Regions from separate parts of the Streptomyces sp. NPDC005141 genome, predicted to be linked through region 1. Evidence: riboswitches for the same ligand, from Rfam matches in the RefSeq annotation. Region 1 holds a riboswitch; the other holds the start of a gene.
What was found. A riboswitch is a leader RNA that binds a small molecule or an ion and turns the genes downstream of it on or off. The one in region 1 is predicted to bind cyclic di-AMP.

Region 2: another riboswitch for cyclic di-AMP. It lies ahead of ACWD68_RS32240 (transglycosylase family protein); the one in region 1 lies ahead of ACWD68_RS37740 (NlpC/P60 family protein).

What each region holds. Positions count from the first base shown of each region.
Region 1 is NZ_JBSFYW010000083.1:17,907-21,886, forward strand. Features, by position in the region: gene pcrA (DNA helicase PcrA) at 1-1,397, opposite strand, end outside; cyclic di-AMP (ydaO/yuaA leader) riboswitch at 1,830-2,000, shown strand; gene ACWD68_RS37740 (NlpC/P60 family protein) at 2,009-3,157, shown strand; gene ACWD68_RS37745 (tellurite resistance/C4-dicarboxylate transporter family protein) at 3,355-3,980, shown strand, end outside.
Region 2 is NZ_JBSFYW010000055.1:20,242-24,221, forward strand. Features, by position in the region: gene ACWD68_RS32235 (LysM peptidoglycan-binding domain-containing protein) at 285-1,187, shown strand; cyclic di-AMP (ydaO/yuaA leader) riboswitch at 1,371-1,563, shown strand; gene ACWD68_RS32240 (transglycosylase family protein) at 1,568-2,266, shown strand; gene eno (phosphopyruvate hydratase) at 2,615-3,901, shown strand.

The DNA of each region.
Region 1 (3,980 bases):
TTGCGCTCGTAGAAGCGGACGCCGCCGACGACCTTGTAGGGCAGGCCGACACGGATGAAGATCTCTTCGAAGACACGGGACTGCGCGTTCGTACGGTAGAAGACCGCGACATCGCCGGCCTTGGCCTCGCCCGCGTCGGTGAGACGGTCTATCTCGTCGGCGACGAACTGGGCCTCATCGTGCTCGGTGTCCGCGACGTAACCCGTGATGTTCGAGCCCGCGCCCGCGTTGGTCCACAGATTCTTGGGGCGGCGGGACTCATTGCGCTCGATGACCGCGTTGGCGGCGGTCAGGATCGTCTGGGTGGAGCGGTAGTTCTGCTCGAGGAGGATCGTCGTCGCGCTCGGGTAGTCCTCCTCGAACTGGAGGATGTTGCGGATGGTCGCGCCGCGGAAGGCGTAGATCGACTGGTCGGCGTCACCGACGACGCAGAGCTCGGCGGGCGCCAGGTCGAACTCGCTGGGCGGTACGTCCACGGGGTGCTCGGAGGTGCCGACGAGTTCCCGCACGAGTGCGTACTGCGCGTGGTTCGTGTCCTGGTACTCGTCGACCAGGACGTGCCGGAAGCGGCGGCGGTAGTGCTCGGCGACGTCCGGGAAGGCGCGCAGCAGGTTGACCGTGGTCATGATCAGGTCGTCGAAGTCGAGCGCGTTGGCCTCGCGCAGCCGCGACTGGTACATCGCGTACGCCTGGGCGAGGGTCTTCTCGAAGCCGTCGGCGGCCTGGGCCGCGAAGTCCTCCTCGTCGATCAGCTCGTTCTTCAGGTTCGAGATCTTGGCGCTGAACGACTTCGGCGGGAAACGCTTGGGGTCGAGGTCGAGATCACGGCAGACGAGTGCCATCAGACGCTTGGAGTCGGCGGCGTCGTAGATCGAGAACGAAGAGGTGAAACCGAGCCTCTTGCTCTCGCGGCGCAGGATGCGGACGCAGGCGCTGTGGAAGGTCATCACCCACATCGCGTTGGCGCGCGGGCCCACGAGCGCCTCGACGCGCTCCTTCATCTCGCCCGCGGCCTTGTTCGTGAAGGTGATCGCGAGGATCTGGCCGGGGTGGACATTGCGCTCGCCGAGCAGATGCGCGATCCGGTGGGTGAGCACACGGGTCTTGCCGGAGCCGGCGCCGGCCACGATGAGCAGCGGGGAGCCGGAGTGCACCACGGCCGCGCGCTGGTTCTCGTTCAGTCCGTCCAGCAGGGCCGCCGGGTCCACGGCGGGCCGGGGCGCGCCGTCGCGGTAGTACGCGTCCCGGCTCGGCGGCGCGTCGAACTTCCCGCCGAACAGATCGTCCGGAACCGGCTCCGGTACGTGATCGTCCTCGGGCGGCGGCGGGTGCTCGTCCTCGTGGGCCGCGGAGGGCTTGAGGTCCGCCAGGAAGCTGTCATCAAAGAGGCTGCTCATCGCTCTCCGAGTCTAGGCCGCCCCACTGACAGCCCGCCGCCACCCCGAGAACTCGGGCGGAAGTCGTGACGCGGTTCCGGGGCGGACGGGCGTGCGGCCATGGCGCCCGGGAACCCGTGACCGCGCATGATCGACCGGTCACCCCAGGTGAGGGGCCGGAGGGGCGGAGTCGGCATCGGCCCGGCCCCCGAAGGAGCGACGCCTCGGCGAGGGCGAGCGCTCCCGAGCGAACGGTCGCCCCATGGCGGGCGTAAGCAGCCGACACGCCCTTATGCGGACGGATCATCGTGAATGGATCACGGGCGGCGTGACACATGGCGAAGGTCACGAAAATGTATCGGGCATATCGCACATCAACCTTCACACGGGCCACACCCGTTGGCTAGCGTGCGAGAAGGCCACTCGACCGCAACCGGCGAACATCGCCGGGCCGAGCGGCCTCCGCCGAGTTCGGCCCGCCCACCAGGCGGCCGGAGCCGGGGACCCACCGACCTTGGGGTGAATCGGTCCAACCGCCTTGTGGGGCACGGACCGTAGGGCAACCTTCCGGAACCACCCGCCCGAACCCGACAGCTAACTCGGTAGGCGGATGACGGAAGGAGTCGCCTCTCTTGGCGTCGCACCGCAAATGGCGTCCTTCGGGTACGCGCGTCGCAGGCATACGGACCCCGGCCCTCGCGACGGCCGCCCTCACCTCGGTGGCCCTGCTCTCACAGACGGCGAACGCCGCCCCCACGGCCAACCCCAGGCCGAGCCTCGAAGAAGTCGAGAAGAAGGTCAACGACCTCTACCACCAGGCCGAGACGGCCACCGAGAAGTACAACGCGACCCGGGAGAAGACCGCCAAGCAGAAGGAGCGCGTCGACACCCTGCTCGACGACGTCGCCAAGCGCACCGAGAAGCTCAACACCGCGCGCGAGGAGCTGGGATCGTTCGCCGCCGCGCAGTACCGCACCGGAGCCTCCACGCCCGGCACCGCGACACTGCTGCTGGCCGACGACCCGCAGGACTACTTCGACCAGACCCAGCTGATGAGCCGTCTGACGACCCGCCAGAAGGCGTCCGTCGACGACTACGTCACGGAGCAGGCCGCCACCACCAAGAAGCGCGCGGAGGCCACCGAGAGCCTGCGGTCGCTGACGGCCTCGCAGAAAGCGCTCAAGACGTCCAAGGCCACGGTGCAGCGCAAGCTCACCGAGGCCCGCGGCCTGCTCTCGAAGCTGAACGCCGAGGAAAAGGCGCGGTTGGCGGCGATCGAGAAGAAGAAGCAGGAGCGGGCCACGGCCAAGGCGGCGGAGCTGGCACGGCAGCAGGCCGCCGCCGAGAAGGCCGCCCAGCAGCAGTCGTCGGGCACCACGACCGGCTCGGCGTCCGGCTCGACGGCCACGGACTCCTCGTACGCGACGAAGGCGGCCAAGGCGCTCACCTTCGCCCGCACGCAGATCGGCAAGCCGTACGTCTGGGGTGCCACCGGCCCGGAGTCCTACGACTGCTCGGGCCTGACCCAGGCCGCCTGGAAGGCCGCCGGCGTGAGCCTGCCGCGCGTCACCTACGACCAGGTGAACGCCGGCACGACGGTCTCCCTCGCCGACGCCCAGCCCGGTGACCTGGTCTTCTTCTACGACGACATCAGTCACGTCGGCCTCTACATCGGCAACGGCATGATGATCCACGCGCCGAAGCCGGGGGCGTACGTCCGCGAGGAGTCGATCTACTACGACGGCACCTCGGCGATCCACAGCGTGGTGCGCCCGGCATAGGCCGGAGCACGAGCGATGCCTCGCGCGGGGCACGCGCGCGTGAAGCCGAAAGGCCCCACGCGCGCGCCCCGCGTTTTCGTACGCCCTGCGCGTGGAGCACGAAAGCGCGCCCCCTGCGCGCGTGGGGCACGTTTTCGTGCTCCACGCGCGCGTGCCCCACCGGCAAAACGGGTCCGGAGATCCCTAGCATCGGGCGCATGCCAGACACACCGGACAAGCCGGACACTTCCTCGTTCCGCGCCTGGTGGGCGGGGCGGCCGCCCGCCGCCGGGGCCGCCGTCATGGCCACCGGCATCATCTCGGTCGGGCTGCAGCTGACCGGGTACGAGACCCTCTCCCGGATCACGCTGGTCCTCGCGTCTCTCGCCTGGCTCGCGCTCGCCGCGGACTTCGTCGTCCGGCTGGTGCGCGACCGGGAGCAATGGACGCGGCATGCCGGCACCCCGGCCGGGCTCACCGCCGTCGCGGCGACCACCGTCCTCGGCACCCGGTTCTCCGCACTGGGGTGGCAGTGGCTCGCCGAGGCCCTGCTCGCGCTGGCCGTCGTGCTCTGGCCGGTCCTGCTCCTGCCCGTCGTACGGCACTGGCGGCGCCGGATGACAGGAGGCGTCTTCCTCGTCTGTGTGGCCACACAGGGGCTCTCGGTCCTCGGCTCGACCATCGCCACGGCCGTGGGCCCGGACTGGCTCGCGCATGCCGCGCTGGTGCTGTTCTGGCTGGGGATCGTGCTCTACGGGGTGACGTTCGCGCACTTCGACCTGTGGGAGGTGAAGCGGGGCGCCGGGGACCACTGGGTGGCGGGTGGCGCGCTCGCGATCTCGGC
Region 2 (3,980 bases), on a different contig from region 1:
CACCCCTGTCGAAGGGGTTCTTCCGAATACCGGAAAGAGAGCCCTTCCGGCTACCGGAACATGACGATCCATCAAATCTGTGATCTTCACGTGATCTGTACTGCATCGACTTGTGACAAGCGTTCGAGTCCGGCTACGTTCACCCATCAACGCGGCACCTGCGCTTCTTACTTCGCAGGGCGCCCGTAGTCCCCTGCTGTCACGCGAAAGGCTTCCGCATGCTCTCCGGGAACGGCCGTCACCGTCGCCCCCGTCAGGCCCCGGCCCTCATTGTCGCCGCAGGGGTGACCGGATCGGCGATCGCCATCCCGTTGCTCGGCGCGACGAGTGCGAGCGCGGCCGACGGAACCACCTGGGACCGGGTGGCACAGTGCGAGAGCGGCGGCGCGTGGAGCGCCGACAACGGCAACGGGTACTACGGCGGGCTCCAGGTGACCCAGGACGACTGGGAAGCGCACGGCGGTCTCGAGTACGCCCCGAGAGCCGACCAGGCCAGCCGTTCGCAGCAGATAGCCGTGGCCGAGAAGGTGCTCGACGACCAGGGGCTCGCGGCCTGGCCGACCTGCGGACCGCTCTCCGGGCTCAGCGCGGACTCGGGCGAGGTCCATGTCGACACGGGCCTGGCCGGAGACTCGTCGGCCGGCGGGAGCGACTCGAGTGGCTCCGTTTCGTCCGGATTGTCGACTTCGCCAAACTCGTCTCCTTCCTCCACCTCGTCCGGTTCGTCCGAGAAGGGCGACTCCTCCGACGTGACCGACGACACCGCGAAGTCCGGCGCTTCGAAGGGTTCCGGTAGCTCGGACAAGGCGACCGCCAAGGGTGGCGAGTCGGACAAGTCGGGGCAGAACGGCACCTCTTCGGATGCCTCCGACGACGCGAGCGCCAGTGCCGGACGGCACCGCGGCGGCAGCGCCGACGAGGACGCGGTGGACGACGCGGCCGGCGACCGTACCGACAGCGCCGCCGGGCGGCACGCCTCGCGCGGCTCGAGCGCCTCGCGCGACACCGCGGACGACGCGTACGTCGTGCGCACCGGGGACAACCTCTGGAGCATCGCCGACGCCCTTGACCTCGAGGGCGGATGGGCCGATCTGTACGTCGTGAACGAGGACACGGTCGGCGCCGATCCCGACCTCATCGTTCCCGGTCAGAGCCTGTCTGTTACTACCGAAACGGTCGAAAAGTAGCGGGAGTTCACGTCACGGTTCGCTGTGGAATGTCCGGTTTGGCGCGAGTGAGAGATGGGTCTCAGAAGCCCTGATCGTCTTTGAAAATCCGCCGATCGACTGCTTACGGTCGTGACCGCTCGCCACAGCGGGCCCCGACGGTCACAACGCCGAATCCTGCCAGCGGCCGTACGGGAACAGTCGTCGCGTCATGCGCCGTAGGCAGGAGCGGGGGACCCAAGGTAAGCGCCGCGTCCGGGAGTTGAGAGACACCCGGAACGGCTTGGGGTTAAGTCGCGTGTCGGACGTCCCGGAGACGGGGCCGAAGACACGCGGCCGGGCAACTCAACCGGCCCGAACCCGACAGCTCACCTCGCAGGCGTCGGTGAGGGGATCACTCCATGCTGTTTTCCAGCAAGGGCAAGCACCGCCGTCCGAACAAGGCCACCCGCGTCGCCACGCTCGCCGGTGTCACCGGTGTCGCCATCGCCGCTCCGCTGATGGCGGCCGGCAACGCCTCCGCCGCCACCGCCTCCGAGTGGGACGCCGTCGCCCAGTGCGAGTCCGGCGGCAACTGGTCGATCAACACCGGCAACGGCTACTACGGCGGCCTGCAGTTCTCGTCCTCCACCTGGGCCGCGTACGGCGGCACCGCCTACGCCTCCACCGCCGACCAGGCGTCGAAGTCGCAGCAGATCACCATCGGCGAGAAGGTCCTCGCCGCGCAGGGCAAGGGCGCCTGGCCGACCTGCGGCACCGGACTGTCGAGCGCCGCGTACAGCGGTGGCACCTCGACCCCGTCGACCCCCTCCGGTTCCTCCTCGTCGAGCGCCTCGCAGGGCACCACCACCCGTACGACGGAGCAGCCCGCCTCCCGTTCCTCGGAGCGTCCGGCCGCCCAGAAGACCGTCACCACCCCGACCGGCAAGAAGGTCAAGAAGGGTGACGGCGAGTACAAGGTCGTCAAGGGTGACACCCTCAGCTCGATCGCCGAGAAGAAGCACGTCAGGGGTGGCTGGCAGAAGCTGTTCAAGCTGAACAAGGACATCGTCGCCGACGCCGACTTCATCTACCCGGGCCAGCAGCTGCACCTCGGCTGAGCGTGGCCGCGTACCGGCCCGACGTGGTCGCCCTCGGCGGACGGCGACCGCATCCCGGCCGCGCGCAGCCTCACCCGCGCTGAATGACAGCTCCCCTCACAGGCCGGGCCTCCATGTGGAAGGCCCGGTGAGGGTCCCCGTCCCCACGGGCTCCCCGCTCCGGTGCTTGTTCCCCCGCATGCACCGGAGCGGGGTTTTTCATTTCTTTTTTTGTTCCGTTCAGGAACAATATGTACCCTCAGTTCTGCCCAAAGGGTGGTCGATCGGCTGGCCGATCCCCCCGGGCCGGTTAGGCTCATCCCGCAGGGCTGGCAAGTCCTGCGTACCCGCGTCACATCCCAGAAGGAGATGCTCGTGCCGTCCATCGACGTCGTCGTAGCCCGGGAAATCCTGGACTCCCGAGGCAACCCCACGGTCGAGGTCGAGGTCGGCCTCGACGACGGCAGCACGGGTCGTGCCGCCGTTCCGTCCGGCGCTTCCACCGGCGCCTTCGAAGCCATCGAGCTCCGCGACGGTGACCCGAACCGCTACCAGGGCAAGGGTGTCGAGAAGGCCGTCCTCGCCGTCATCGAGCAGATCGGCCCGGAGCTCGTCGGCTACGACGCCACCGAGCAGCGCCTGATCGACCAGGCGATGTTCGACCTGGACGCCACCGACAACAAGGGCTCGCTCGGCGCCAACGCCATCCTCGGCGTCTCGCTCGCCGTCGCGCACGCCGCTTCCGAGGCGTCCGACCTGCCGCTCTTCCGCTACCTGGGCGGCCCGAACGCGCACCTGCTGCCCGTTCCGATGATGAACATCCTGAACGGCGGCTCGCACGCCGACTCGAACGTGGACATCCAGGAGTTCATGATCGCCCCGATCGGCGCGGAGTCCTTCTCCGAGGCCCTGCGCTGGGGCACCGAGGTCTACCACACCCTCAAGTCCGTCCTGAAGTCCAAGGGCCTGTCCACCGGCCTCGGCGACGAGGGCGGCTTCGCCCCGAACCTGGACTCCAACCGCGCCGCGCTCGACCTCATCCTCGAGGCCATCAAGCAGGCCGGTTACGTCCCCGGCGAGCAGATCGGGCTCGCCCTCGACGTCGCCGCGTCCGAGTTCTACAAGGACGGCAAGTACGAGTTCGAGGGCAAGTCCCGCTCGGCCGCCGAGATGACCGAGTACTACGAGGAGCTCGTGGCGGCGTACCCGCTCGTCTCCATCGAGGACCCGCTCTTCGAGGACGACTGGGCCGGCTGGAAGGTCCTCACCGACAAGCTCGGTGACAAGGTCCAGATCGTCGGCGACGACCTCTTCGTCACCAACCCGGAGCGTCTGGCCCGCGGCATCGAGGAAGGCGCCGCCAACGCGCTGCTCGTCAAGGTCAACCAGATCGGTTCGCTGACCGAGACCCTGGACGCCGTCGAGATGGCCCAGCGCAGCGGCTTCAAGTGCATGATGTCCCACCGCTCCGGCGAGACCGAGGACGTCACCATCGCCGACCTGGCCGTCGCCACCAACTGCGGCCAGATCAAGACCGGCGCCCCGGCCCGCTCCGAGCGCGTCGCCAAGTACAACCAGCTGCTGCGCATCGAGGAGATCCTCGACGACGCCGCGGTGTACGCCGGTCGCTCGGCGTTCCCCCGCTTCAAGGACTGAGCCCTCAAGGCTCAGGAAGCGTCGTCCGTACGTCCCCGTACTCGGTCCCGTACCGTGTGCGGGGACGTACGCACGTGAC